DNA from 2 places in the Blautia sp. MCC269 genome. Region 1 is predicted to be linked to the other one. Evidence: predicted binding sites of a transcription regulator. Region 1 holds the regulator's gene; the other holds the start of a gene.
The links. Region 1 encodes Rex, which represses fermentation and respiration genes when NADH is low (regulators of the CRP and FNR family bind a similar motif). Its sites were predicted from a motif close to ATTGTTAANTANTTAACAAT; they were not measured.

Region 1 (15,894 bases):
CTGGATGGACTTCTTCTTTGCGGCGGATATCCGGAACTGAACGGAGAAGCGCTGGAAAAGAATCAGAAGATGTGTTTGGCGATTCGAAATGCGATGGAACAAGGAATGCCCTGCCTGGCAGAATGTGGCGGATTTATGTATCTTCATCAGGAGATGGAGGACATGGAAGGCCATTTCCGTAAGGTCTGCGGTGTAATCCGGGGAAGATCTTTTCGGACACCCAGACTTAACAGATTTGGATATATTACTCTTACAGAAAAAGAAAATACCGGACTTGGTGAAATACCTGCCCATGAGTTTCATTATTTTGATTCCACGGACTGTGGCGCCGCGTTCCATGCGTCAAAACCGGCATCCAAAAGAGGCTGGGACTGTATCCACAAAAAGGACCGCATGATGGCAGGATTTCCTCATCTTTATTATTATGGAAATCCGAAGGTTCCGGTGCGTTTTCTGACAGATGCGCTGGAATACAAGAAAGAACGGAGGATGAAGAAAGATGTTGAAATATAGTCTTCCTGCACTGGTTATGGGATTTGTCCTGGATCTTCTTATCGGAGATCCCAGATGGCTGTATCATCCTATCTGTGTCATCGGAAATCTGATTGCGTTGCTGGAAAAAGGAATTCGCAGAATTTTTCCGAAAAGTCATGGAGGGGAACTTGCCGGCGGTTTTGTGACTGTGGTGCTGATCTGTCTGTTCAGTGGCGGAGTACCATTTCTGGTTCTGCATTATCTCTACCGTTTTTCAACAGTGGCTGGATTTATACTGGAAACTTTCTGGTGTTACCAGCTTCTTGCCACCCGCTCCCTGAAAGATGAAAGCATGAAAGTCTATGACCGTCTGAAAAATGGAACATTGGATGAAGCGCGTTATGCGGTATCCATGATTGTCGGCCGTGATACAAAAGAACTTACGGAGATCGGTGTGACAAAAGCAGCAGTGGAAACCGTGGCAGAAAATGCATCAGACGGCGTAATTGCCCCTATGCTTTATATGGCTGTCGGCGGAGTACCGCTGATGTTTTTGTACAAGGGAATCAACACCATGGATTCCATGCTGGGTTATAAAAATGACAGATATCTGTATTTTGGACGAGTTGCCGCAAAGCTGGATGATGTGGCCAATTATATCCCCGCCAGAATTTCCGGCTGGCTGATGGTAGCGGGAACGGTTTTGATAGGAATGAACACAAAAAATGCAGCCAGGATCTATAAAAGAGACCGGAGAAACCATGCAAGCCCCAACTCCGCACAGACGGAAGCAGCTATGGCAGGTGCTCTGGAAGTACAGCTTGCGGGAAATGCGTATTATTTTGGAAAATTATATGAAAAACCTACGATTGGTGATCCGATCCGCCCGGTGGAGCCGGAGGATATCAAAAGAGCCAACCGTTTGATGTATGCGGCATCTGTGCTGGGAATTCTTATATTTTGTCTGATCAGTGCAGGCATTCGTATGTTGTTTTTCTGACCGGCGCAGAAACGTTCTGACCCGGAAAAGATGCAGATAATACATAACAGACAGGAGAGGAACCAATGACAAAACACGTACATGGAGGAGATGTATACAGACATAAAGACTGCCTTGATTTTTCAGCGAATCTGAATCCTCTGGGAACACCGGAAAGCGTAAAACAGGCGATTATCGGCAGTCTGGATCATATTGCACAGTATCCTCAGGTAGGCTGTGATCTTCTTCGGGAAAAGATTGCAGAATATGAAGGCGTAAAAAAAGAAGAAATTGTCTGTGGAAATGGTGCGGCAGAAGTGATTTTTACCCTCTGCCGTGCGGTAAAACCCAAAAAGGCGCTGCTTCCCGCGCCGACTTTTGCAGAATACGGACAGGCACTGGAGAGCACGGATTGTAAACTGGAATATTATATGCTGACGGAAAATGAAGGTTTTGTGCTGGGGGAGTCTTATCTGGATATTCTTCACAAAGGACTGGATATGGCATTTTTATGCAATCCGAATAATCCCACCGGTATGCTGATTCCTCACAGGCTTCTGAAACGGATTCTGGAAAAGTGCAGAAAACTTGGGATTCTTCTGGTGGTAGACGAATGTTTTTTGGATTTTGTGAAAGAACCGGAGGAATATTCTCTGAAACGGTCACTTTCGGGATTTAACAATCTTTTTATACTGAAAGCATTTACAAAGAGATATGCCATGGCCGGCGTGCGGCTGGGATATGGGCTTTGTTCCAACCGGAAACTGATGGAGAAAATGGAACTTCATGTTCAGCCCTGGAATGTTTCCACCATGGCGCAGGCTGCGGGAATCCAGGCACTGACAGAGACAAAATATGTAGAGGAAGGAAGACAGCTTGTTTTTCGGGAGTCACAATGGCTGAAAAATGAGATGACCCGCATTGGGTATAAAGTATTTCCGTCGGAAGCAAATTATATTTTCTTTAAAGGGCCGGAAGAACTGTATGAGTTCTGTCTTCGGAAACGCATCCTGATCCGGGACTGCAGCAATTATCCGGGGCTCACCAAAGGCTTTTACAGGATTGCGGTAAAGCGCCATGAGGAAAATGTAAAACTGATCCAGGTACTTGAGGGAGGTATATTATGGCAAAAGCAATAATGGTACAGGGAACCATGTCCAATGCCGGAAAAAGTCTGCTGGCAGCAGGGCTTTGCAGAATTTTTAAGCAGGATGGCTATAAAGTGGCTCCTTTTAAATCACAGAATATGGCCCTGAATTCTTTTATTACAGAGGATGGGCTTGAAATGGGACGTGCCCAGGTCATGCAGGCAGAAGCAGCCGGGATCAAGCCATCGGTACTGATGAATCCAATTCTTCTGAAGCCAACCAATGATGTAGGTTCCCAGGTAATTGTTAACGGAGAAGTTCTTGGAACCATGAGTGCCAGAGATTATTTTAAATATAAAAAGACACTGGTTCCGGATGTAATGAAAGCTTACAATGCCCTTGCGGCAGAAAATGATATCATTGTAATCGAAGGTGCGGGAAGTCCGGCAGAGATCAATCTCAAGGATGAGGACATTGTAAACATGGGAATGGCAAAGATGGCCAAGGCGCCGGTTCTTCTTGTAGGTGACATTGACCGTGGTGGCGTTTTCGCACAGCTGATCGGTACGGTGGAACTTCTGGAAGAAGATGAAAAGGCTATGGTGAAAGGCCTGATCATCAACAAATTCCGTGGGGATAAGACCATTCTGGATCCTGGTGTTGCGATGCTGGAAGAGAGAAGCAAAATTCCGGTTGTGGGAGTGGCTCCATATTTGGATATTCAGGTAGAAGATGAGGACAGCCTTACGGAACGCTTTGACAGAAAACAGGAAGCCGGTGTGATTGATATCGCGGTGATTCGAACTCCTAGGATTTCCAATTTCACAGATTTCAATCCTTTCGAAAGCATTCCGGGCGTTTCACTTCGCTATGTGAAACATCCAAGAGATCTCCATTCTCCGGATATGATTATTCTTCCGGGAACCAAGAACACGATGGGCGATCTGATCTGGATGAGGGAAAGCGGAATGGAAGCGGCAGTTCTGAAAGAGGCTTCCAGAGGAAAGCTGATTTTTGGTGTCTGTGGTGGTTATCAGATGCTGGGAGAAACTTTAAGCGATCCTCATGGAGTGGAAAATGGCGGCTCCATGAAGGGAATGGGCCTTCTTCCCATGGATACCATATTTGCGGAAAAGAAAACAAGGACAAGGGTTCACGGACAGTTTGGACAGCTTTCCGGTGTGTTTGCACCTCTTTCCGGAGCAGAAATTGAAGGTTATGAGATCCATATGGGAGAGAGTATTCGAAAGGAAGATGCGGGTACAGCCACAAAAATTACGGACAGTGTCAGTGGTGAGACCAAAGAGGAAGGCGCTTTTTCCGGAAATGTGTGCGGAACCTATATACATGGAGTCTTTGATAAAGAGGCATCTGCAGAGGCGATTATCCGTGTGATCGGTGAGAAAAAGGGCATTGATGTGGAAAATATGACAGGAGTGGATTTTGCCGCATTTAAAGAGCAGCAGTATGATATCCTGGCGGCAGAGCTTAGAAAACATCTGGATATGAAAAAAATCTATGAGATACTGGAAAACGGGATTACGGAGGACGAATAAAAATGAAAGTTGAGCTTGAAAATGTAAAACCCATGGAGATCGAAAAAAGAAGTTTTGAGATCATTACCGAAGAATTGGGAGACACTCCTCTGATTCCGGGAACAGAGCTGATTGTAAAACGCTGTATTCATACAAGTGCGGATTTTGATTATGCAAAAAATCTCTGTTTTTCTGAGGGTGCGGTAGAAAAGGCAATGGAAGCGATCCGAAATGGTGCGTGCATTGTTACAGATACGCAGATGGCAAAAGCAGGCATCAACAAACGTGCTCTTGCGCGTTACGGCGGTGAGGCATATTGTTTCATGTCCGATGAGGATGTGGCAGCTCTGGCAAAGAAAAACGGAACCACAAGAGCTACAGCCAGTATGGATAAAGCTGCCGAGATGGATGAGAAGCTGATTTTTGCTATTGGAAACGCACCAACTGCCCTGGTTCGTCTCTATGAACTGATTGAGGATGGAAAACTTTCTCCGGAACTGATTATTGGCGTACCGGTAGGCTTTGTAAATGTGGTACAGTCAAAGGAACTGATTATGCATGCAGATGTTCCGTATATTGTGGCAAAAGGACGAAAGGGTGGAAGCAATATTGCGGCGTGTATTGTAAATGCACTGCTTTATATGATTGATAACCGAAGAGATTAAGAATGTAAAAACGCCTCCGCAACTGTTAAAAACAGGCAGCGGAGGCGTTTTTTTCCACAACACTTTTCAGAAGCTGACATGCAGGCAGGAAATCTTTTACAGGAATGGAAGAACAGGAAAGAACCAGTGTGATATCTTCCGGGGTTTCCTTCAGAATTTCCAGACGGAGGCCTTTTTCACGTGCTTTTTTTTTCAGTTCGCTGCCTGAAATTGTGCAGGGAATGGTAAGAGCCAGACTGGTTCCGGCAGCCCCTGTTTTGATCTGGCAGTCTGTACCGAAGGTTTCCCGGACAGCAGTGGAGAGGGCTTTCAGTTTCTGTGCATACAGACGGCGGAGTTTTCTTGTCTGGGAAACCAGGTGGCCGTCACGGATAAACTGGCAGAGAGCAATCTGTTCTGCCTTGGAAGCAGTCTGGTTGTAAAAGTCTGCTTTTTTTTGGTACCGTTCCCGGAGGGTGGGCGGAAGTACCATAAAGCTGACACGGATGGATGGAAGAAGAAGTCTGGAAAAAGATCCGATGTATACAACGTTTTCGCCTCCGGAAAGACCGAAAAGAGATGGTGTTGGTTTCTGCAGATAAACGAATTCATTTTCAAAATCATCTTCAATGATCAGGTGGCCGTTGGCCTGTGCATGGTGAATCAGTTCCAGACGGCGTTTTACAGTCATGATTTCACCCCATTTGGTCATATGGGCAGGAGAAACATAGATTACATCACAGTTTTTATCCCTGTAGTGGACATCAAATCCATAATCTTCAAAAATGGTACTTCCCTGAATAAAGGATGGGGTGGGAAAAGAAACGGTTTTTTGTTCCAGAAGCAGAGGGCAGAGAATCTGGAGAAGACTCTGCAGGCCTGCGCCCACAACAATATCATCCGGAGAGCAGATCACATTTCTGCGTTCCCGGATATAATCGGCGAGAACTTCCCGGAAATCTTTTTCCCCCTGGGGTTCACCGTAGGAAAGCATACGGTCACCCTGACGGAGTGCACTTTTGATGTAACGCTGCCAGAGATCGAAGCGGAAACTTTCCCGGTCTACGCCGGAGGAGGCGAAATCATAAAGACAGGGAGGGACGTCTGCCGCATGTTTTTCCGGAGCAGGAGGATGCTGTTTGGTTGCAATATCGGTAACGTAATAACCGCTCTGTGCCCGGGCGATAATATAACCATCTGCCGCAAGCTGAAGATATGCGTTTTCGATGGTGGTACGGCTCAGCTTCAGCTCCTGGGCACATTTACGGAGTGAAGGCATCTTGCTGCCCGGGAGCAGACGGTTTTCCAGAATCAGCTTCCGGTAATAATGATAAACCTCCAGATAGAGGTGTTCTTTTTTGTGTTCTACGGATATATTCAACATAGGTATGGTAATTTCCTTCCAAAAATGATTGCGTAAACCTGACAATTCATTCTATAATAATACAGAAAAAAACACAAGACTGGAGAATTATGATGAAGAAAATAGCCGTGATCAATGATCTTTCCGGACTGGGAAAATGCTCGCTGACAGCAGCCATTCCAGTAATCTCCGTGATGGGAGTGCAGGCATGCCCGTTTCCTACCGCTGTTTTAAGTAATCAGACAGGATATGAAACTTATTTCTGCGAGGATCTTACTCGGCAGATGACGCCATATATGGAACAGTGGAAAAAGCGGGGATTTATCCCGGATGGAATTTATACAGGTTTTCTCTCGGATGAAAAGCAGGCAGATAAGATCCTGAAATTTATGGATCTGTTTGCCGGTGAGGAGACATTGATTCTTACTGATCCGGTAATGGGCGATGACGGGGAAGTCTACCCGATTTATACAGAGGGACTTCGAAGCCGTTTCCGCGAACTGGTCAGCCGTTCCTATGTAATTACCCCAAACCTTACAGAGGCATTGCTGCTCCTTTACGGAAAAGAAGAAATGGAGAAAAAATGGAAAGTTCTGGAAACTATGCCGGAGGCAGAAAGGCTGGAGAAAATCCAGGAGATCGGACAGCGCCTTGTTCTTGAATTTTCTCTTTCCGCAGTGGTGATTACAGGTGTGAGTTACCGAGAAAACAGCCAGACACCGAAAATGGGAAATCTTGTCCTGGAAAAAGAGAAGGTCTCCTGGGTATTTGCCGAAAAATCCGGTGGAAGTTATTCCGGAACCGGAGATCTTTTTGCGTCAGTGCTCAGTGCCGGGCTGGTGAAAGGATATTCTATGGAAACCTGTGCACATATGGCGGTGGAGTTTATTTCCACATCAATCAGAGACGCAGTATCAGAAGGAACAGACCGTAATGACGGGGTATGCTTTGAAGCGCATCTAGGTATGTTACTTTCATAATAAAGAAAAGGGGAAAAATCATGATTTCAGCAGAAGAACAGAAAAAAGTAATTGCTCTTGTAAAACAGACAAAAGAACTGATTTTAAAAGAGATGAATAACGAAGAAGTAATGGTAAAGGGAGCTGCTAACTATGTGACAAATGTGGATCTGGCCGTGCAGAACTTTCTGAAAGAGGAACTTGGAAAAGCATTTCCGGAGATTTCCCTGATCGCGGAAGAAAAAGAAAACCTGGGACTTTCCAGAGAAAAAACTTACTGGATTCTGGATCCTATTGACGGTACTACAAATCTTATTCTGGATTTTCATATGAGCGCAGTTGCATTGGGACTTTATGAAAACGGTGAGATTGTTTTCGGTATTGTATACAATCCGTTTTCCGATGAACTGTTCCACGGAGCCAAGGGAGAGGGCGCTTATCTCAATGGAAAGAGAATCCATGTATCCGATACCGAAGATTTTGGGGATGCGGTAATTTCCTATGGCTCCACTCCTTACACAAAAGAAGAAGCAAAAAATCTTTTTCCGATTTTTTATCACATCTTTATGAAATGTGCGGATTTCCGTCGTACCGGATCTGCAGAACTCGATATGTGTTATGTTGCCTGTGGAAGGGAGCATGGATATATTGAACGTGACCTGAAACCCTGGGATTATTCTGCGGGAACCATTATTCTTCGTGAAGCAGGCGGTATTGTGAAGAACTGGAAAGGCGAGGAACCGTCCTATCTGAAAAATGAGGACATCCTCGCCTGTGCGCCGCAGTTTGCGGAAATTCTTCTAAAAGAATTATAATTTATTTTTTTGTAACCGATTTTTGTGTTCAAAAAGGGAGATCAGCAGCGTGAGCAGGATTCCGGAAACAGAGAGAAGAATTCCGGCGCGGATTCCCGGGCAGATGTAACGAAGCTCGATCTGGTTTTTCCCTTCTGTCAGAGGAATAGAATACATGCAGTCATCCAGAAGGCCGGCAGTAATCTGCTGGCCGTTTCTGTATATTTTCCAGCCTTTGTCGTAAGGGATGGATAGATAAAGCAGGGAGCTGGAATCAGCAGCAGTACAGGAAACGGAAACATGCCCGTTTTCCAGCTGGAACTCTTCCACAGCTCTGCCTGAAATCTCCTTGGAAACAGCGGCAAGGGCATCCAGATCCAGCGCGTAAAACTGTTCGCCCCCATCCCGGATGAAATATCCATTGTCTGAATGGATGGAAACTTTTGCATAAGCGGCTTCGGAAGCTGCTGGAATATAAAAAGCTGAGGGACTGAGCCACCAGGAATAACGGCTGATATAGGAGTCATTTACATTTAAAGAAGCATTTTCCATAGGGGAATCCCAGGGTATGTTTCCATATAGTGCGTAATTTCCCTCTGGAACAGAAAGGGTGTATACCTGGTCAGTGCCGGAATCGGAATCTCCTTTGGAAGAACAGGTATAGGATAACGGCCGATACAGAGAAACCGGATGTCCGCACAGAATGCTGTACAGATAATTCTGGTATACAAACGGGTCATCGGTCTGCGGAGTCTGTATAGATTCCGAATTGTCATGATAGAGAAAAGCCATCGGCAGTGCAGACGGGTTACAGTATACGGACTTTCCGTTTTCCGCCTCTATAGAATCCAGTTTTGTCAGTCCGTTAACGGGATAGGCAGACAAGGTATATTTTACTCCCAGCAGAGCATCTGCAGCAATGACAGGAGAGTTGGTAATGTTCATATTCAGACCGTTTTCACGGTAACCGATACGTTCCAGAAATTCTCTCTGCGTATCGTCCGGGGAGGAAGTATAACCGGAAATGGAACGGTAATTATAAGCCAGAGCTTCGTTATAATTTGCAGTTGCACCGTCAGTGTACTGAATCTTTGTGGAAGTCTGTGAAATCCGGTAAATGGAACTGTCCGATTCCTTGATTTCGCCGATCTGTTTCTGGGAACCCAGAGAATAAGCGGTGTACTGGCTGTTTTCGTCAGCATGGTAATCATTCATCAGAAAGCTGGCGTTAACTGCCAGTTCTGAAAGGATGATTCCTGTACAAAGCAGAGTGATAACTGCTTTTTTCCATGATTTGAAATTCCGGCTGTACATAAAAAGTCTCACAGAAATCAAGGTAACTGCAGCGTAAAAAACGGTCAGATAGATTTTTGATGTATGTTCACCGGGGTGAATATTATCCAGAAAAAACAGAAGAACCGAAAAAATGATCCATCCTCTGGAAAGAAGAACTGCGGTATGGTCATCCAAGTAAATCAGATAAAAACAGGCAGCCAGAAAGATCAGAGCGGCAATTCCCACATAGGAATATCTGCACCAGTAACTTTCCACAGTTTTGAACAATGAAAATACCATATAAAAAGGTTTCCAGTAAAAAATCAGTGCTATGACAGCAAGAAAACAGGCCAGCATACTTTTTTTCTGTGCAGATAACGTAGAAGAAAGAAAAAGGGCAATAACCGCCAGGATTACCAGAGTACCACAGAACAGAGAAGTACTGTTTGGAGTACTGTGCGCGCCCAGGTGGTAACTTTCCAGAATGGTGGGAAGCTGTCCGACGAAAGAAAAATCCTTCAATGCTGCAAGGTCCAGAGAACCACGGTTGGAATTTCCCATGGCAAGTACAGTGGGTAAAAACAGAACCGCGCTGCACATAAGCCCCAGAAACATAGAGAGGCCATAACGGAATATCATGACCAGGGCTTTTCGTGGAATATGGCTGTATTTTCTTGATGATCCCAGAAAATATAAGGCAAGTTCAAAAAGAAACCACAGGGCGGAAAATACACAGTTGATACCACCGCTGTACCAGTTAAAAAGAATCGACAATGCCACCCAGACAGAAAGCTTCCAGATGGATGATCCATGTATGATCTGATAGGTTCCCAGAAGAATCAGCGGAAGAAGATAGACACCGTCAATCCACATGATATTACTGCTCTGGGCAATGGTATACTGGCAAAGACCGTAACAGCAGGATAAAAGGACAACAAAAAAAGTTCTTGCAGATTCCGTGTTTTCTGTCAGATATTTCCGGAAGCGGTTTACAAGAAAAATACTGAAGGTCATGGAAGCCAGAGATAATTTCAGCAGTACCAGGATGTCAAAAAATGAATGGAGATTTTCTTTTGGAAAAAAGACACTCAGAAGCATAAACGGGGAGGAAAGATAATAGCTGAAAACAGCGATATTGGTACCTCCCAGTGTTTTTCCAAATGTATAAAAAATGCTGTTTTTCTGCGCCAGAACATCCTTGAAATAAGCATAAAAATCCAGATACTGAATGCTGGCATCATCCACAGCCAGTGATTTGTTGCCAAAAGGGGCATAGCCACAGGTGATAAATAAAATCAGTAAAACTGCAAAAGTAAGACCAAATGCAGAAAAATAAATGCGCTTCTTTTTCACAGGTTCCTCCTCCGGGATGATTATAACAGAGCTGGCCGTCAGGCCAGCTCTTCCCATTTTTCATAAAGTTCTTCCAGTTCTTCCGAAATGGCAGCTTTTTCACGGCTTAATTTGGTACATTCTGCCACGTTGGTGCAGACATCCGGGAGAACCATGGTATCGTCAATTTCCTTATCTCTTGTTTCCAGTTCCTCAATGCGGGCTTCCACTTTTTTCAGTTCTGCTTCCCGTTTTCGTTTCTTCGCCTGTTCTTCTTTCATCTGCTGCCAGGAAAGTTTGTTTTCGGAAACCGTTTTTTCTTCCTGAGGGGCCTCGGGAGAATCAATTCCCGGAGCATAGGCGCTGGTCAGTTCTTCTTTTTTCTCCAGATAGTAATCATAATCGCCAATGTAATTGACCACAGCCTGATTGGTAAGTTCCATGATCCTGGTTGCGGTCTGATTGATGAAATAACGGTCATGGGAGACATAAAGGACAGTACCGGTGTAACTTACCAGTGCTTCTTCAAGGATTTCCTTGGAAGCGATATCCAGATGGTTGGTAGGCTCATCCAGAATCAGGAAATTGGCTTCGGAGAGCATCAGCTTGGCAAGGGAAACACGGCCTCGTTCTCCACCGGAAAGTGCGGAGATTTCTTTAAATACATCGTCTCCGGTAAAAAGAAATGCTGCAAGCATATTTCGGATTTCGGTCTCTGTAAGAGTCGGATACGTATCGGAAATCTCCTGGAAAATAGTCTTATCCATATGAAGAACATGATGTTCCTGGTCATAATAACCGATCTGCACCTTGGAACCAAGAGAAAATTTTCCGGCATCTGCTTCGAGAAGACCATTGATAATTTTCAGCATGGTAGTTTTGCCGGTTCCGTTGTTTCCGATCAGTGCCACACGTTCGCCACGTTTGATATCAAAAGAAATATCGGAGAACAGAGTCTGTCCCGGAAATGCCTTGGAGAGTTCCTCCACATGCAGGACATCGTTTCCACTTAATACACGGGGTTCCAGGGAAATCCGCATACGATCCTGAATTTCCAGAGGTTTTTCGATACGCTGTACACGATCCAGCATCTTCTCACGGCTTTCGGCACGTTTGATAGATTTTTCTCTGTTAAAGGACTTCAGTTTGGCAATGACTGCTTCCTGATGTTTGATGTCTCTCTGCTGATTTAAGTATGCCTTGTACTGGGCATCGCGTAGCTGGGCTTTTTTAAGAGCATAAGCAGAGTAGTTTCCACTGTAGACACGGGTCTGTCCGGCCTCAATTTCCACTACCTTTGTGACAACTTTATCAAGGAAATAACGGTCATGGGAGACAATAAATACAGCTCCCGGATAATTCAGAAGGTAGGTTTCCAGCCATGAGATACTTTCCATATCCAGGTGGTTGGTAGGCTCATCCAGAAGCAGGATATCCGGTTTGGAGAGAAGCATCTTGCCAAGGGCAACACGGGTTTTCTGCCCTCCGGAAAGCGTCTCGATCTGTTTGTCAAAATCCTCTTCTGTAAAACCAAGACCCTTTAAAACACCGGTCAGTTCACTTTTGTAGGCATAACCGTTTTCCAGTTCAAACTGATGGGTAAGACGGGTGTAAGTCTCCATCAGACGGTTCAGGTCCTCGCCCTGTACATGGTTCATTTCCTGCTCCAGATTACGGATGCGGCGTTCCATATCAATGATGTGCTGCTTGGTAGTAAGAAGTTCTTCATAAATTGTATGGTGCCCGTGAATGTCCTGATACTGGGCCAGATAGCCGATATTTTTGTCACGTGCAAGAACAACATTGCCGGAGTCAGCGGAAATTTCCTGCATGATGATCCGAAGAAGGGTTGTTTTTCCTGCACCATTGCATCCGATAAGGGCCGCTTTTTCCCGGTCTTCAATGTGGAAGGATGCGTCATTTAAAATTACTTTTTCGCCAAAGGCTTTGCATATATTCTGACATGATAAAATCATAAAAACTGTCCTCCTGTATAAAGAATTGTCTCTGTCTGGTCATAAAACAGGGAAAATCCTCCACCTATTATAACGGAAACCGCCAGGATTTCAAAGAAAAAATCATTTTTTTAAAAAAATATGAAGAAATTTGTACAGAACTCACAACTTTAATTGACAGGAAAATGTCAATTCGGTATAATTAACCTAGTGTAAGGTAAGGAGGAGAACTATCGTGGAGACAAAACAAATCTCGAAAGCGGTGATTAAGCGTCTGCCACGCTATTACCGCTACTTAGGAGAGCTGATGGAAGACAATGTGGAGCGTATTTCTTCCAATGAATTAAGTAAGAAGATGCATACCACAGCTTCCCAGATTCGTCAGGATCTCAATAATTTCGGCGGTTTCGGGCAGCAGGGGTATGGCTATAATGTACATTATCTTTATACGGAAATTGGTAAAATTCTCGGATTGGACATCGTTCATCCGATGATCATTTTAGGTGCCGGTAATCTGGGACAGGCACTTGCCAATTATGTGGACTTTGAGAAACGTGGCTTCAAACTGGTGGGAATTTTTGATGTAAATCCTGTGCTTGAGGGTATTGCAGTCCGCGGACTTGAGATTCAGATGCTCAGTGAACTTCCGTTTTTCCTGAGAGAAAATAATGTAGAGATTGCAATTCTCACTCTTCCGAAGAACAAAGCCAAAGAAATGGCAGATATTCTGGTGGAGAACGGAATCAAAGCAATCTGGAATTTTGCACATCTTGATCTGGAGACACCGGATGATGTAATTGTGGAGAACGTGCATCTTTCCGAAAGTCTTATGACACTGTCTTATAATCTGAGTAAATACAGGCAGGAGCATGTGGAAAAGTAGAAAGTGTTAAGCTGCCGGAAACGGCAGCTTTCTCTATTAAGAGGGGAGGCAGGGCACAGCATGAAAAAAATTGTTACCTGCGAGGAGATGAAGAAGCTGGATGGTGCCACCATTCATCATATCGGAGTGGCATCAGAAGTTCTGATGGAGCGGGCAGCACTGAAAGTAGTAGAAGAAATAGAGAAATATCTCGAAAAAAATGAAAGAATACTGGTTGTATGCGGAAGCGGCAATAACGGAGGCGATGGTATTGCCGTTGCCAGACTGCTTTATCTGAAGGGAATCCGGGCAGAATTCTGCATGGTCGGAAACAAAGACAAAATGACCAGAGAAACGGTGCTTCAGTATAAAATTGCCACAGGATATCAGGTCCCGGAAGTGAATAACCCGGACTGGAGTGAATATACTACTATAGTAGATGCCGTGTTTGGCGTAGGCCTGGTGCGTCCGATCGAGGGACATTATGCGGAAGTTATTCATGAGATGAACAGTGCCCGGGCAAAAAAGATCGCTGTTGACATCCCATCAGGAGTAAACGGAGATACAGGCCTGGAAATGGGAATTGCCTTCAGCGCGGATCTGACTGTTACGTTTGGTTACCGGAAAAGAGGACTTTGCTTTTATCCGGGCAGATTGTATGCAGGAAAGATTGTTACCGCTGATATCGGAATCTATGAGCAGGAAGCTGTAAAGGCATCTGCATGTTGTCTGGAGCAGGAAGACCTGAAACTGTTTCCGGAGCGTGATCCCGGCGGAAATAAGGGAACTTTTGGAAAAATTCTATTTGTTGCCGGAAGCGAGGGAATGTGCGGGGCTGCTTATTTAAGCGCCAGTGCTGCTCTTCATGCCGGGGCGGGAATGGTAAAAATTCAGACAGTAGAAGAAAACAGGATTCCATTGCAGATTCTTCTTCCGGAGGCTATGGTATGCACCCGGTTTGATGAGGAATCCAACGAACAGCTTCTTTCCTGGTGTGATATCCTTGTGATTGGACCGGGACTGGGAACATCGGGGGCCAGCCGTGAGAGAGAACAGTGGTTTCTTACGGCAGCCGCCCGGGAGAAAAAGCCACTGATTCTGGATGCAGACGGACTGAATCTTCTGGCAATGCATCCTCAGTGGAAGGAATTCCTGGGTGAAAATGTTATTCTGACGCCGCATATCGGTGAGATGAGCAGACTTTGTGTAAGAACCATATCGGAAATCCAGGGAACAATTGCACAGACCGCAGTGGACTATGCGAAAGAAACCGGTACCGTATGTGTCCTGAAAGATGCCTGTACAGTAATTACAGATGGGAAAGGCGATCTGTATTTGAACCTTTCCGGTAATTCCGGTATGGCAACTGCCGGAAGCGGAGATGTGCTTTCCGGGCTTCTGGCAGGAGTATTATGTATGTATCTGAAAACGGAGGAACATCCCTCCATGGTTTTAAAGGCCGCGTTAGGTGTTTATCTTCACGGACTTTGCGGCGATCTTGCAGCCGCTGAAAAAGGAAAGCGCAGTATGCTGGCAGGCGATATCATTGAATATCTGCCCCAGGCTTTAGCGATAGGTGAAGAGGAGTCAAAATCATGAAAAAATACGAGAGAGTCAAGGCACTGGTATCTCTGGATGCCATTGCTCATAATTTTGAGGAAATGCACAGAAATGTGAAAGAAGGAACAAAAATCATTGCAGTGATCAAGGCGGATGGCTATGGCCATGGTGCGAGAGCAATTGCACATCTGATTCACGATTATGATTATATCTGGGGTTTTGCCACAGCAACGGCAGAAGAAGCGCTGGAACTGCGTCATGCAGGCGTTACCAAACCAATCCTGATTCTTGGCATTGTATTCGAAGAATATTATGAGGAGCTGGCTGCCAATGACATCCGGATTACCATTTCAGATCTGAATACAGCAGTGGAATATGCGAAGGCAGGAGAGCGTATCGGAAAAAATGTACATATTCATCTGGCATTGGATACAGGAATGACAAGGATCGGATATGCGGATATTCCGGAAAATGCAGTAAAGATTGAAGCGGTTTCCAAAATTCCGAATCTTGTAATTGAAGGAATGTTTACGCATTTTGCCAGAGCAGATGAGTTTGACCGTTCTCCGGCACTTGTACAGCTTGACAGATATCTTCGTTTTGCGGATCTTCTGGAAAAGAGAGGAGTCCATATTCCGGTACGCCACTGTTCCAACAGTGCGGGAATTATCCGTGTGCCGGAGGCAAATCTTAACGTTGTCCGTGCGGGAATTACCATTTACGGTATTTATCCGTCGGAAGAGGTGGAACGGGATGTGATAAAACTGACACCAGCCATGGAACTGAAAAGCCATGTGTCCTATGTGAAAAATGTGGAACGTGGAACTGCGGTAAGTTATGGTGGAACTTTTGTTACAGAACGTTTTACCAGAATGGCAACCATTCCGGTAGGCTATGCGGACGGATATCCCAGACAGCTTTCCAATAAAGGATGGGTTCTGATCCATGGCAAAAAAGCTCCTATTCTTGGACGCGTATGTATGGATCAGTTTATGGTAGATGTTACGGATATTCCTGAGGTAAAAGCCGGAGATGAGGTAACACTGATGGGAAGAGACGGAGAAGAATTTATCA
Region 2 (15,894 bases), on a different contig from region 1:
CGAATGTGTACGCACCGGAGAAACTGGGAAAGAAAGATATCCTTATTGAGGGGGAAAAAATCCTTCTGATGCAGGATACTATTGAGGGATATGAGGGACTTCCGGGAGTGGAAACCTATGATCTGGAGGGAAAGACCGTTGTTCCGGCTTACATTGACATGCACGTGCATATCACAGGCGGCGGCGGAGAGCAGGGGCCGGCATCCCGTGTACCGGAATCCCAGCTCAGTGAATTCTTCAAAAATGGTATTACCACGGTAGTCGGACTTCTGGGAACCGATGGCGTAACCCGCAGTGTGGAAAATCTGGTCGCAAAAGCTCGCGCCCTGACCGAAGAGGGCATGACCGTGTACACTCTGACCAGTTCCTATGGTTACCCGCCGACCACCCTGACCGGAAGTGTAGAGCGCGATATCATCCTGGTTCCACCGATGATCGGTGTGAAGGTAGCGGTATCGGACCACAGAAGCTCCAACCCAGGCGGAGAAGAGCTGATCGCGCTGGCTACTGCAGCGCGCAGAGCCGGCTTACTCAGCAATACCCCTGGCCTGGTAACCATGCACATGGGTGACGGAGAGGGAAGACTGGATCCGATTTTCTATGTGCTGGATCATTCCGACGTTCCAGCCAAGAACCTGCTGCCGACCCACATCTTACGCAATCCTGGACTGATTGATGCCGGCGCGGATCTGGTGCGCCGTGGCGGCTACATTGACTGCACCGCCGGCGCCGATGATGTGGAGGTCGAATCCGATGCTCTGAAGCTCTATGAGCTGTTGCACCGCGAAGATGTGAGCCTGGATCATGTAACCATGTCCAGTGACGCGTTCGGAAGCCAGCCGCGCTTCAACGAAGAGGGCGAGTGCATTGGCCTGACCTACGCGTCCCCGAAGTATCTGCACCGTACCATCCAGATCCTGGTAAGAGAGGGCATGCCGCTGGAGGATGCCTTACAGCTTCTGACCAGCACTCCGGCCGTACTCCTTGGCAAAGAAGGAATCAAGGGCTGTGTAGCGGAAGGCGCAGACGCAGACCTTCTGGTACTGGATGAGAATCTCAACATCAACAGCCTGTTTGCCCGCGGCAAGGTCGCTGTGTGGGAGCAGGAAGTGAAGATGAAGGGCAGATTCGAGCAGTAAGGAAAAACATACAGGAGAAGGACTGTGATTGACTTATTGGTGGTGCTTCTGCTTATGGTGGTACCGGTACAGTTCCTGGTGTTATCATTGGTGCACTTCTGATGGGTGTTCTGAATCTTGGCATGAGTATCATGGGTATTGACCAGAATATCCAGAAGGTTGTTAAAGGTATGGTTCTTCTGGCAGCGGTTATCTTCGATGTTGTCAGCAAGAGAAAATCTTTTATCGTAAAATAATAATAGTCAGCGAATCAGGACAGCAGGTTTTCGGAGTGATCCGGAACCTGCTGTTTTTGGGTGTATATACTGTTGTTTTATGTGAGGTTATTTTGTCGGTTTTCGTGGTTTTATGGGGGATGTGCTTGTTTTTAGGAGAACGTTATATTATAATAAGGGCAAGTGACAGAAAATACGAAATTATGTTGTCGGGAGGCTGTAATGGGAAATACAGTAACGATCTGTTTTGCAAATAATAAGGGCGGCAGCGGAAAGTCCACCAGCTGTTCCAATGTGGGAGCGGCACTGGCCGGCATGGGTAAGAAGGTACTGATGGTAGACGGTGATATGCAGCTGAATCTTTCCCTTTCTTTTTTTTCGGAGGAAGAAGTGCTTGAGATGGCAGCAGGGGAAAAGAATCTCTACTATGCTATCGGTCATCAGTCGGATCTCAGCGATTTTATCGTGCATACGAAGTATGAGAATCTGGATCTGGTTCCGTCGTCTACGCTGATGAGCTCCGTGGAATATGAGCTTTTTACAAAATGGCAGAGAGAGTTTATCCTGCGGAAATGTCTGCAGAAGGTTAAAGATTCCGGAGTGTACGATTACATTCTCATTGATGCACCGCCTACTCTTGGCGGCTGGGTGATGAATATTTTATGTGCATCCGATTATGTTCTTGTTCCGGTAGAGGCAAGTCCGTGGGGTATGTTTGGTCTTGCAAATATGTTTGATTTCCTCAATGAAGTCAGGGAGATCGCTCCGGATTTAAAGGTTTTGGGAATCGTAGTAACCAAGGCAGATGCCAGAAAGAATTATTTCAAACAGACTATGGAAACACTGAAAGAAATGGAAGGAATCTATCTTTTCGAATCTTTTATCCGTGTAGACAGCTCCATCGAATGGTCCCAGGACAGCAGTGAACCAGTTGTGGAGTTCAAAAAAAGCAGCCGCAGCGCAAAAGAGTACATAGCATTGGCAGAGGAGGTAATGAATCGTGTCAGTAGGTAAAGCAAGCATCGCAAGAGCAGTAAATGCAGAAAAAGCATCCAAAACAGAAACAAAAACAGAGGTAAAAGAGGCTGAGGTTAAAGCAGCAGAGAAGCCGTCAGAGGTAAAAGCTGAAACAGCTGAAAAAGCGGCAGAAAAAACTACAGCAAAGAAAACAGCAGCCAAAGCTCCTGCAAAGAAGACCACAGCAAAGAAAGCAGCCGCAACAAAAACAACAGCAAAGAAAACCACTACCAGAAAAACAACAGCATGTAAAACCGCAGCAAAGAAAACAGCTGCAGCAGAAACAACAGGAACTGTAGCCCAGAACGTGATCAGCGGAGGAAACGCCGACGAACTCCAGGCCAAATTCCTCACCCCAAAGAAAGATGAGCCGGACAACAACCAGCCAGTAGGAATTAAAGACGAGCTTCCGGTTTATCTGCTGTAATCTTTGATTGAATTTTTTGAAAAGATAGTAATTGACAAATAAAAAGACTGCTATATATCTATATCACTATTGATAAGGTATACAGCAGCCTTTTATTTTGCCCTATAAAAATCTCAGTGGGACAGCGAAGCGCCTCCCTCGTATCTTTCTACATATTGTAATATGCAGCATACAATCCATTCTTCTCAAGCAGTTCAGCATGAGTGCCTCTTTCGGCGATACCCTCCTCCGTGATCACAATGATCTCATCCGCATCACGGATCGTAGAAAGCCGGTGCGCGATCGTAATGGTAGTACGATTTTTTGAAAGTTCCTCCAGACTCTTCTGAATCCAACGTTCGCTTTCGTTATCCAGAGCGCTGGTGGCCTCATCCAGGATCAGGATCGGAGGATTCTTAAGGAATACACGTGCAATGGAGATCCGCTGCTTCTGTCCGCCGGAAAGGCGTGTGCCACGTTCTCCGACATAAGTGTCGTATTTATCCGGAAGCTCCATGATAAAGTCATGGATACTCGCACATTTGGCGGCTTTGATGATCTCTTCATCGGAAGCTCCGGGCTTTCCGTAGGCAATATTATCCTTGATGGTTCCATCAAAAAGATAGACATCCTGCTGTACCATACCGATCTGGCTTCGAAGGCTCTTAAGAGTCAGCCCGCGGATATCCTTTCCGTCTACAGTAATGGAACCGCCGGTCACATCATAAAATCTGGGCAGGAGAGAGCAGATCGTGGTTTTTCCGCTTCCGGAAGGTCCCACCAGGGCAATGGATTTTCCAGCCGGGATATCAATAGAGATATCGGAAAGCACAGGAGTTTCATCATCGCTGTAATGAAAAGAAACATGGTCGTAACGCACATGTCCTTTCACGTCCGTAAGCTCCGCAGCGTTGTCTGCATCCCTGATCTCGGATTCTGTTTCCATCACATCCAGGAAACGGCGGAAACCGGAAAGACCCTTCTGCATCATTTCCACAAGTTCCACCAGGATCTGGATGGGGCTGATAAAGATTCCGATATACAGGGCATACATGGCAAGATCTGCAGTCTGCATTTCACCCTGAGCGATCAGATAGCCGCCGTAAACAAGAGTTACCAGGTACATCATGCCCTGGAAGAAAAGATTGGAACTCATGAAACTTCCCATGCAGTGATAATTATCTCTTTTGGAAACAAGGAACGCTTCATTGCTTTTCTTAAATTTGGCACGTTCGATGTCCTCGTTTGCGAAGGACTGCACCACGCGGATTCCGGAAAGCGTATCCTGAAGACTGGCATTTACATCTCCGATCTTACGACGGTTTTCCATGAAGGTTTCCTGCATTTTTGCATTCTGGCGGAAGGAAAACACAAACATCACGATCACCAGGAGGATCAGCGGCAGTGCAAGCTTCTTGTTGATAAAGAACAGGAAGATAAAAGCACCGACGATCTTTACCAGAGAGATAAAAAGATTCTCAGGACCATGATGTGCAAACTCGGAAATGTCAAAAAGGTCACTGACCAGCTTGCTCATCATCTGACCGGAATTATTCCTGCTGTAATAGGAAAAAGACAGCTCCTGGTAATGGTCAAAAAGCTCCCGGCGCATATCACGTTCCATCTTTGCACCCATCATATGTCCCTGATAGGTTACATAATATTTGCAGAGACTTTGCACAATGTACATAACAAAAAGAGAAGCTGCAATCACAGGGAGGGCATGAAGAATCATATCCTTATCCTGTGTAAAGAGAGTTTTTGTCATAGTACGAAGAATCTGGGGATAAGCAAGATCTACCAGACTGATAACGGCTGCACAGATCAGGTCAATAAAAAAGACCGCTTTGTACGGGCCGTAGTAGTGGATGAATTTCTTGATGGTATTCATCGGAAAAGTACCTCCGTTTTTATGAAATGTATAGTGTTGTCTGGGCAAAAAACATTGCTGCCGGACATTCTATGTTCATCTTATCATAAGTAAGAATAAAGTCAAGATAAGTGAATTTCAGGTCTGTTTCGTTTCTGCATACTTTCTGAGAATAGAAGCTATATGGCTGCTGTTCACAGGGAATATTCCGCGAGGGATTGCTGGCAACGGAGCGGATAGTGATATGAGGAGATATATTTTTGGGAAAAAATCAAATTACTCCTTGACATAGAAGAACAAAACCCGTATAGTGTATTTCAGATTTGGTGTGTAACTGATAAGCAGGCATTAACCAGTCATAAATGTTATTATTTGACGTTTATGGGGGTTGGTGTCTTTTTTGTTGCCCACTTAAAAGACTCCCGCTCCAAAACGTCGAAAGAAAAGGAGAGAAAACATGAAAGACAAGATTTTCGGAGTTTTGCAGCGAGTGGGACGTTCCTTTATGCTTCCCATAGCAATCCTTCCTGTGGCAGGCCTGCTTCTTGGATTCGGCAGTTCCTTCACAAATGAAACAACCATTGCAACCTACGGACTTCAGAAGATTCTGGGAGACGGAACGATTTTACATGCACTCCTGATCATTATGAACAAAGTCGGAAGCGCGGTATTTGATAACCTGCCGCTGATCTTTGCAGTAGGTGTGGCCATCGGTATGGCAAAAAAAGAGAAAGAGGTAGCAGCTCTTTCTGCACTGATCGCTTACTTTGTTATGAATGTAGCCATCAATGGTATGCTGGTAGTAAATGGTAAGATCACAGCAGACGGACAGATCGCAAAAAGCGTTCTGGAAGGTACTGTAACCTCTGTCTGCGGCATCCAGTCCTTACAGATGGGTGTGTTTGGCGGTATCATCGTCGGCCTTGGTGTTGCAGCTTTGCACAACCGTTTTCATAAGATCGTGCTTCCAAACGCACTTTCCTTCTTCGGTGGTTCCAGATTTGTGCCTATCATTTCCACCATTGTATATATGTTTGTGGGAATCCTGATGTATTTCGTATGGCCGGCAGTCCAGAACGGTATTTATGCTCTGGGCGGTCTTGTAACAGGCAGCGGCTATATCGGAACTCTGATCTTCGGTATTATCAAACGTGCGCTGATCCCCTTCGGACTTCATCACGTATTTTATATGCCATTCTGGCAGACAGCCGTTGGCGGGACTATGGAGGTTGCAGGCCAGATGGTACAGGGCGGACAGAACATCTTTTTCGCCCAGCTTGCAGATTCCGCAAATGTAGCGCATTTCAGCGCAGATGCAACAAGATATTTTTCCGGAGAGTTCATTTTCATGATCTTCGGTCTTCCGGGAGCAGCTCTTGCCATGTACCGCTGTGCAAAGCCTGAGAAGAAAAAAGCAGCAGGCGGACTTCTTCTTTCCGCAGCCCTTGCATGTATGCTTACAGGAATCACAGAGCCACTGGAGTTCTCTTTCCTGTTTGTAGCTCCTGCATTGTTTGCGGTACAGGTTGTTCTTGCAGGCGCGGCTTATATGATCGCACATATGCTGAACATTGCAGTAGGACTTACCTTTTCCGGCGGTTTCCTTGATCTGTTCCTGTTCGGGATCCTTCAGGGAAATGCAAAGACAAGCTGGCTCAGGATTATCCCGGTAGGTATCATTTACTTTATTCTCTATTATGTGATCTTCACCTTCCTGATCAAAAAGTTCAACTTCAAGACTCCGGGACGTGAGGATGACGACACAGAAACAAAGCTTTATACAAAAGCAGATGTAAACGCGAGAAAAGAAGCCGGAAAAGCCGGTGAAGCAGCAGGAAGTACATCCGCAGACCCGGTAAGTGAAGCCATCACAGCCGGTCTTGGCGGAAAGAAAAACATCAGTGATGTGGACTGCTGTGCAACAAGACTCCGTATCACCGTCCATGATGCAGCAAGAGTTAACGACGACATTCTGAAAACAACAGGCTCCAGAGGAATCGTGAAAAAAGGCCAGGGCGTGCAGATCATCTACGGTCCGCAGGTAACTGTGATTAAATCCAAGCTGGAGGATTATCTGGAGACAGCGCCGAATGAATATTTTGAAGGTGCAAATGAGAAAGAAACAGACAATGCGGAAAATCAGGCTCAGTCTGATACAGAGCGTACAGCAGAAAGTACAGGTGAGGCTACTCAGAACACAGCTCCGACATCCGAAGCCAGCACGCAGCCAGAGAAAAAGGTTCTCAGAACAGCGATTGTCTACAGCCCGGTAACCGGTATCGCCGCAGACCTTTCCACAGCGCCGGATGAAGGCTTTGCGGAAGGAATGATGGGAGAGGGTGCTGTAGTCACACCGAAGGACCCGGTGATCTGTGCTCCGGAAGACGGCGAGGTAGAGTTTATTTTTGACACAAAGCATGCCATCGGATTCCAGACAGATACAGATCTTCCTATGCTCCTCCATATCGGCATTGATACTGTAAAGCTGGAAGGAAAAGGCTTCGAGATCCTGGTAGAGCAGGGACAGCATGTAAAAAAAGGCGAGCCGTTGATGAAGATTGACATCCCGTATCTTACAGAAAACGCTCCGTCCTTATGTTCTCCGATCCTTTGCACAGAGATCGAGGATGATCAGAGAGTACGCCTTCTTGCCAATGGAGAGATCAAGGCAGGAGAGCCGTTGTTCGCAGTAGAGACTGTGGAAGAATAGGAAATTTTTCAGCAATAATATAGAAGATTGGTTTTGTGAAAAGCGCGCCTAATGCCCGGGCGCGCTTTTCCTGTGGCAAAGAAAATAACTGTCTGTCAGAAGGGCTTTACACAAAAGAAAGATTCTGTTACGATAAAGAAAATCAACAGCTGCAGACAAAAATGTCGACTGAAAATCCGGGGCAGACAGTGGTGGAATGTGGAAAAGCAGCAGGATATATAAAAATGGTGGGGAAAAAGATGTACAGAGTGAGCAAGGTATTGAACAATAATGGCATCATTGCCATAAATATGGAAGAAAACCAGGAATATGTACTTCTGGGAAAAGGTGTGGGATTTGGAAAGAAGGTCAGCCAGCGTTTTGATGCTCCGGCAGACTGTACTATTTACAGGCTGGCTCAGGAGACAGAACGTGGCTCAGCAAAAGAACTGGCAAAGAGCGTAGCACCGGAATTTCTGGAGATCGCAGATGAGATATTGAGAGAAGCTGAGAAGACCTTTGGGAATACCATAGACAGAAGGATCCTGTTTCCCCTTGCTGATCATATTTCCTTTGCAGTGGGACGTATCCGGAATCATGAGCAGATCAGCAATCCTCTGACTGAGGATATCAAGGTGCTTTTTTACAGCGAATTCAAGGTGGCGGAGGTATTGAAGAAGATCCTGAAGGAGCGGATGGATATTGAAATCGACGAGCATGAGGTGGGATATGTGGCACTTCATATTCACTCAGCACTTGGAGATGAAAAGGTGTCTGTTGCCATGCAGACAGCAAGAACGGTACGGGAATGCATCGCCATGATCGAGATGGCCACAGGAAGAAAGATCGATGTGATCTCCCTGTCCTACAACCGTATGATGAACCATATCAAATATATGGTAGCCCGTGTCTCCACAGGGGAGACACTGAAGCTGGATATGAATGAATATATAGAAGAAAAATATCCGGAATCCTACAGGATCGCGGAGGATGTCTGTGAGAGCCTGGGCAAAAGCCTGGGTAAAGAGCTGGATCCTATTGAAATTGGTTATCTTGCCATGCATATTGAGAGGACAGTGGAACAATAACCATAAATGGCTGATCAGTCCCAGAGATTTACACAATAAATTCAATGGCTTTTTTGACAGCAGTACTCATGGTAGTACTGCTGTTTGTGACTAGGCAGACTTCCCTCTGAGGGAGCGGCTCCTTAAGCTGAAGGGCAAAAATCTTCCCGTCATTGATCACTTCCCGGGCAAGGGGCTCGGGGTAAAAGCCGATTCCCAGATTGTGGACGATCATGGGAAGGACCTGGTCTGTAGTTGCTGCCTCGATGTCAGGATGAAAAGAAACACGGTTTTCCATAAAGTAATTCATATACATTTCTCTGGTGCTGGTTCCTTCCGCAAGACCTACAAAGGGCAGATCCTGAAGCTCATGGATGCTGATAGGGGCAGTGGTCAGATCCTTATATTTGCTTCCGCATACAAGGATCTCCCGGTAACGCAGGAGACTTTTTTTCTGTAAAGGCTTGCGGATGGAGATCGGAGTGGTGACAATAGCGAAATCCACCGCATAATTTTTCAGTGCCTGTACAGCCTGGGGAGTAGAATGGTTGAAAAGGCGCAGGCGCACATGAGGATATTGTTCACGGAACAGCTCCAGCTTTTCCAGAAGGATCAGACGCAGGGCATTTTCACTGGCACCGATGGAAACCAGGCCATGCTCCAGCTCCCCGTTCTGTCGTATCTCCTCTTCCCCAATACTCAGCTGTTCAAAAGCCAGGGCAACGTGTTCGTAGAGCTGGCGGCCTTCCGGTGTAAGAGCGATTCCTTTGTTGGAGCGGAGAAAAAGAGTACATTTCAGTTCCTGCTCCAGGTTGTTCATACAGCGGGTGATATTTGGCTGGTTGTTATGAAGAGCCCGTGCTGCCTTGGTAAAACTTTTATACTGGGCTACATAATAAAAGATGCGGTAGTAGTCGTAAGTGATCATGTATAGTCTCCATCCTGTGATATGATTTTAATATGTTTACGATATTAATAATACTTTTTACATTTGCTTCTGAGCAAACTATAATACACCCGAGGAAAAAAATCAATGACGGGAGTGATTTGGAGTGGTTTCAGGAGGCAGAAAGCTGCAGAGCGCAGACAGGCAGATGTCAGAAGCTTTTATTACAAGTATATTTCTGGCAATGTCCGGCGGATTTCAGGATGCCTACACATATTTTACAAGAGATGAGGTGTTTTCCAACGCCCAGACCGGCAACGTGGTTCTGATGAGCCAAAATTTTATGACAGGACAGTGGGGAGACGGTTTAAGGTACCTGTTCCCTGTTTTAGCCTTTGCCATTGGTGTTGTAGCGGCGGAGCGAATCCAGAATACCTTTAAATATGCAAAAAAACTTCACTGGAGGCAGATGATCCTGCTGATCGAGATCCTGATCCTTTTTGCGGTGGGATTTATGCCGGGAGAATTGGATATGCTGGCAACCGTACTGGTATCCTTTTCCTGCGCCATGCAGGTACAGACCTTCCGGAAGGTGGGCGGTTATTCCTATGCAAGCACTATGTGCATCGGAAATTTACGAAGCGGCACGGCGGCGTTGTCCGTGTATTGTCGTGAAAAACGTCCGGAACAGCTGAAGCAGGCTCTTTATTATTTCGGAATAATTTTCTTTTTTGCCATTGGAGCCGGTGGCGGAGGAAATCTGTCCATGAGGCTGGGGATCCCGGCAATCTGGGTATCGGATGTTTTGCTTCTGATCAGCTTTATTCTGATGTTTTCCAGTAAACATAGAGATTAGAAAGGGTGAGGAATTGTGGAAAACAGCACATTATTCCCAAGAGAGGAAAAGGCGGAGCTTTTATTTGAAAAGATCCTGAAGGATCCGGAGGCGTGCAGACGGCTGACGGAGACCTTCTATGAATCCATGGATGCGGATACAGACATAGAATGCGGATATCTTCCTCCGGAAAAATTCGCCTATGCATTGCTGGACGCATATAAAAACCGTGATCTGACAGCTCTCCTTATGGCAATCTGCCAGAACAGTATGTTTGATCTTCTGCGAAATTCTTTTCTGGCACCGTTCAGGTTCAATGCAGACGGACAGGAGAATCCGGTGCTTCTCACGGATGAAAATGGAAATTTTCTGCGGGAAAAGGGAATCCATGTAAGTGACAGGGATTATGATCGGTTCCGTAGGATATACAGGGAGAAACCGGGCGTAAAGATGTATCTGGCGTATGGCTACCGGAAGCGACATGCCTATGATGAAGCTACCATGGAAGTAGAAGAGTACAAAATGGGCGAACATATCGGAGTGCTGCTGGTGTATGAGCTTCCGGACAGCGTAAAGGAAAAGGAAACGGAGGCACAGGCCTATGCAGCTGTATGGGATATTATGATGGCAATCCAGAAGAAGCTTCCAAGAGCCTTTGTGTATTATGGGCAGGATTCTGTGGAGGATGGTGGAAAACGTTATGACGGACTGGGCGTTTTTCTCCCCATCCATAAATTTGCGGACCGACTGGAAAAAATGATCGGGATCGCTGATGAGATCGTAATGAAATAGAGTGTACAAAAAAGGACTGCTTTTGTATTGCTCCGGTTATCAGAAGGATAGTTGATGACCGGAAGCTACAGAAAGCAGTCCTTTTTGTATGCCCATCAGGTGCAGTAGCGGAACATTTTGTCCGTAAGGATCCTGGCGAAAATAAGGCCCAGGGGAAGAGCAACGATGATCAGGATCGCAGCTGCAAACCAGGAGGCGGAAACATTTAGGGACATGATCCCCAGATTGTAGATCGCCCGGTAGAGATAAAGTCCGGGAACCATGATCACAATGGATGGCACGGTAATGGAAATCCTGGGATATCCCACTTTTGTTTTGATGAGGGAGGCCAGAAGTCCGGCTGTCAGTGCTCCGAAAAAAGCCGCGGCAGCAGGTGGAAAACCGGCAAGATCAACAAGCTCCAGACGTAAAGTGTTGGACAGTGCGCCGATGAAGGCGGCAGCTGCGGCTAGACGGACAGGGCTGTTGAACATGACCGAAAAGCCGAATACCCCGCAGAAGCTTGCCAGAAGCCGGAACAGGATCCTCTGAGCTGCCGAAAGCTCCAGAGGCAGGAAATCCACAGGCTTCAGATGAAGAAGCAGTGCCATCAGCCAGGCAGAGACAGCAGCCACCATTACAACAATAATGGCGTAGGCCAGTCGTTCCAGACCGGAACGCATATCCAGCTTGGCAAGGTCGATCCCGCTTGTGATAAACGGAAAGCCCGGAATGATAAACAGCATGGAACAGATGTATCCGGCCTCATGCTGGACGGAAATGTGGAACAGAAGCTCTGCCAGCTTCAGGAAGCCTGCATATACAAGACAGGCGGAGGAAACAGAAACTGCAATGCACATAAACAGAGTAAAATGATGCTTGCCAAGCTTGCAGCGGATGGCGTTTCCGATGCCTGCGCCTGCAAAAGCCAGGATCATTTCCAGCGGGCCACCGCCCAGAAGAAAAGTAAATGCACCACAGGCCAGTGCAGAAGCCAGTCCCAGGGATGCAGGGGAATAAAGCCCGTGGATCCGCTCGATCTCATCTAACTGACTGTGCAGTGCTTCACCGCTCATATGGATACCCTCCGCAGGAAAATCACTGACAAAATGTTCCAGCCTGTTCAGTCTGGAAGTATTTACGCCGGTGGTAGTCAGACTAAGTGCATGGGAAAAACTGCTCTCACCGTCAAAGCAGGTGTAGCTTATAGACATTAGTCCGATATCTGCGGAGCAGGTGATGCCAAGTGCTTCTGACAATGTATTCATGGAACTCCGTACCCGCCAGGCACCGGTCCCACAGGAGAGAAGCATCATGCCTGTACGGCCGATCAGGGAAGCTTTTTCGGAAAGAGAAGCCTCGGTGATGGGCTGGCTGTTCCTGGCGCTTACGTAGTTGTGCCAGGGGATTTCCATATGATTACGTTTGATCAGAATATCTGACATAGAAATCACTTCTTTCTATATATTAAAATCATATAGTTGCTATTATAAATATATATAATAACTATAATCAGATATATTGTAGCTATTATTCTGAAAAAGTCAAGTGTAGATGAAATAAAATCTGACAGCACCAAAACGTCACTGTTAAAGATTTATCATTTTTTTGCGTAAAATGAATTTTTTTGGTTGCTTTTACGTACAATTTATGTATAATTGTGGATAGGGATGTTGGAATGACCAATTCCTATGGCAGGATGACAAAAACCTGCAAAAGTAGGTGGCTATCATAATTACTATTAAAGAAGAGAGGTAAATGTTAAGATGGCAAAAATCGATTTAACAAAGTATGGTATTACCGGAACAACTGAGATCGTGTACAATCCTTCTTACGATGTATTATTCGAGGAAGAGACCAAATCTGAGCTTGAGGGCTTTGAGATTGGTCGGGTCAGCGAGCTTGGTGCTGTCAATGTAATGACAGGTATCTACACAGGACGTTCCCCTAAAGACAAATATATCGTTATGGATGAGAACTCCAAAGACACAGTTTGGTGGACATCCGATGAGTACAAAAACGATAACCATCCGGCAACTCAGGAAGCATGGGCTGCAGTTAAAGATCTTGCTAAGAAAGAGCTTTCCAACAAGAGACTTTTCGTAGTAGATGCATTCTGCGGAGCTAACAAAGATACACGTATGGCTATCCGTTTCATCGTTGAGGTTGCTTGGCAGGCACACTTCGTAACAAACATGTTCATTCAGCCAACAGCTGAGGAACTTGAGAACTTTGAGCCAGATTTCGTTGTTTACAACGCATCCAAGGCTAAAGTTGAGAACTACAAAGAGCTGGGTCTTAACTCTGAGACAGCTGTAATGTTCAACATTACAAGCCGTGAGCAGGTTATCGTAAATACATGGTACGGCGGAGAGATGAAGAAAGGTATGTTCTCCATGATGAACTACTATCTGCCGCTTAAGGGCATTGCTTCCATGCACTGCTCTGCAAATACAGACCTTAACGGAGAGAACACAGCAATCTTCTTCGGTCTTTCCGGAACAGGTAAAACAACACTTTCCACAGATCCTAAGCGTCTTCTGATCGGTGATGACGAGCACGGCTGGGATGACAACGGAGTATTCAACTTCGAGGGTGGATGCTACGCTAAGGTTATCAACCTTGACAAAGAGTCTGAGCCGGACATCTACAATGCGATCAAGAGAAACGCTCTTCTTGAGAATGTAACACTTGATAAAGATGGAAAGATCGACTTCGCTGACAAGAGCGTAACAGAGAACACACGTGTTTCCTACCCGATCAACCACATCGAGAACATCGTTCGCCCGGTATCTTCTGCACCGGCAGCTAAAGAAGTTATCTTCCTGTCCGCAGATGCATTCGGCGTACTTCCTCCAGTATCTATCCTGACACCGGAGCAGACACAGTACTACTTCCTTTCCGGATTCACAGCTAAACTTGCTGGTACAGAGCGTGGAATCACAGAGCCTACTCCTACATTCTCCGCTTGCTTCGGACAGGCATTCCTTGAGCTTCACCCGACAAAATATGCTGAGGAGCTCGTTAAGAAAATGGAGAAGAGCGGTGCGAAAGCATACCTCGTTAACACAGGATGGAACGGAACTGGAAAACGTATCTCCATCAAAGATACTCGTGGTATCATCGATGCTATCCTTGACGGATCTATTCTTAAAGCTCCGACAAAGAAGATCCCATTCTTCAACTTCGAGGTTCCGACAGAGCTTCCAGGCGTAGATCCTGCAATCCTTGACCCACGTGACACATATGCAGACGCTGCAGAGTGGGAGACAAAGGCTAAAGATCTTGCTGCAAGATTCGTTAAGAACTTTGTTAAATATGAAGGAAATGCTGCTGGTAAAGCACTCGTTGCTGCTGGCCCGCAGGCATAATCGATCATTCCAACTGAATACAGATCGTAGATTTGACCGGGAGTGGATTTATCCGCTCCCGGTTTTATAATATCTGTAATACCTTAAAATCCTACTATAAAATATAAAAAATCTTTGGCTTGACTAACAGATGGTGCAAGGTGTATCCTTTCTGGGAAGTCAAGCGGAAGACCCGCAAGACTGTAAAAATTCTCTTTGCACTGCATTACATTCGAACAGGATGCGAGATCAACAGTACAAACTGAGCAGGCGATGCCTTTGGAGTTTTTTATTCTGAGGGCGTGGGGCCGGGCCGCAGGAAGCGGCAGCGGATATGTTTACGAGATAAGAATTTCAGACATATCTGCGGGACAGTGTATGTTTCGCAGGTATGTCTTTTTTACTGCAAAAATATGGATGGAACAGAAGGTAGAAACTGGGAGATCCCTATGTAGATAAGAAAGAACACCGGCGGAAATCGCAGTTCAGCGAGTAGTGAAAGAACCGCCGGTTTTTTCACGGAAAATGTTGTGCCATAAGAAAGACCAGAATCATATGCTAATCAAAAGGAGGTCCTGTTTATGGAACACACAAAAAACGAAACGATTATACACGACACAGATAAAGAAAGCTCATGGGAACAGCAGACGGCGATGAAGGTGTCCGGGATCAGTATCCTGGTAAATCTGCTGTTATCCATATTTAAACTTATCGCCGGTATTGCGGCGCATTCCGGAGCGATGATTTCTGATGCGATCCATTCTGCATCCGATGTGGGAAGTACTTTTATTGTTATCATCGGTGTCCGTCTTTCTGCAAAAAAATCGGACAAGGAGCATCAGTACGGACATGAGAGAATGGAGTGCGTTTCTTCCATTGTTCTTGCGGGGATGCTGCTTGTAACAGGTCTTGGCATCGGCATTACCGGTGTCCGTGATATTGTAAAAAGTACATCCGGCGGAACGATCGCCATCCCTGGGACCCTTGCGCTGATCGCGGCAGTGGTATCCATCGTGACAAAAGAGTGGATGTTCTGGTACACAAGAGGTGCTGCGAAGAAGATCAATTCCGGAGCACTGATGGCAGATGCATGGCATCACCGCTCTGATGCACTTTCCTCTATCGGAGCCTTTGTGGGTATCTTCGGAGCAAGACTGGGATACCCCATCCTGGATCCTGTTGCCAGTATCGTGATCTGCTTTATGATCGCCAAAGCTGCGATCGATATTTTCAGGGATGCTATTGACAAGATGGTAGATCACTCCTGTGATGCAAAAACCGAAGAATCGATGCGCCGTGAGATCCTCAAGGTGCCGGGCGTCAGAAGAGTGGATCTTCTTCGAACCCGCCTTTTCGGATCCAAAATGTACGTGGATATCGAGATCGCGGCGGCAGGAGAAATATCCCTCAACGATGCACATGATATTGCGGAAAATGTGCATCATACCATCGAAGATAAATTCAAAGACGTAAAGCACTGCATGGTGCATGTGAACCCCATCAATGGATAAAAAACAGGCCGCCGGAACGACAATGATAAGGTCGTTCCGGCGGCCTGTTCTTTGCATAGAGAAACACCCGGTAGGGGAGCTACCGGGTGTTTCGAGGGGAGTATAAATAATTAAATAAGGGGTTATGTAAAAAAAATT

Region 2: pckA (phosphoenolpyruvate carboxykinase (ATP)) is a predicted target of Rex. The motif match lies at 12,481-12,500, and genes of this name have one in related genera.

The regions. Positions count from the first base shown of each region.
Region 1 is NZ_WQQE01000039.1:25,484-41,377, forward strand. Features, by position in the region: gene GPK88_RS12885 (cobyrinic acid a,c-diamide synthase CobB) at 1-513, shown strand, start outside; gene cbiB (adenosylcobinamide-phosphate synthase CbiB) at 500-1,474, shown strand; gene cobD (threonine-phosphate decarboxylase CobD) at 1,540-2,592, shown strand; gene GPK88_RS12900 (cobyric acid synthase) at 2,577-4,097, shown strand; gene GPK88_RS12905 (precorrin-8X methylmutase) at 4,100-4,741, shown strand; gene pdxR (MocR-like pyridoxine biosynthesis transcription factor PdxR) at 4,767-6,104, opposite strand; gene GPK88_RS12915 (pyridoxamine kinase) at 6,194-7,063, shown strand; gene GPK88_RS12920 (inositol monophosphatase family protein) at 7,084-7,857, shown strand; gene GPK88_RS12925 (YfhO family protein) at 7,852-10,464, opposite strand; gene GPK88_RS12930 (ABC-F family ATP-binding cassette domain-containing protein) at 10,503-12,419, opposite strand; gene GPK88_RS12935 (redox-sensing transcriptional repressor Rex) at 12,634-13,281, shown strand; gene GPK88_RS12940 (NAD(P)H-hydrate dehydratase) at 13,342-14,859, shown strand; gene alr (alanine racemase) at 14,856-15,894, shown strand, end outside.
Region 2 is NZ_WQQE01000010.1:4,125-20,018, reverse strand. Features, by position in the region: gene iadA (beta-aspartyl-peptidase) at 1-1,139, shown strand, start outside; partial or broken gene GPK88_RS03550 (sugar ABC transporter permease) at 1,175-1,375, shown strand; gene GPK88_RS03545 (ParA family protein) at 1,577-2,368, shown strand; gene GPK88_RS03540 (hypothetical protein) at 2,355-2,798, shown strand; gene GPK88_RS03535 (ABC transporter ATP-binding protein) at 2,947-4,668, opposite strand; gene GPK88_RS03530 (PTS sugar transporter subunit IIABC) at 5,105-7,357, shown strand; gene GPK88_RS03525 (PRD domain-containing protein) at 7,597-8,424, shown strand; gene GPK88_RS03520 (LysR family transcriptional regulator) at 8,453-9,331, opposite strand; gene GPK88_RS03515 (YoaK family protein) at 9,498-10,145, shown strand; gene GPK88_RS03510 (DUF4866 domain-containing protein) at 10,161-10,916, shown strand; gene GPK88_RS03505 (threonine/serine exporter family protein) at 11,012-12,340, opposite strand; gene pckA (phosphoenolpyruvate carboxykinase (ATP)) at 12,662-14,266, shown strand; NiCo riboswitch at 14,498-14,622, shown strand; gene GPK88_RS03495 (cation diffusion facilitator family transporter) at 14,827-15,756, shown strand.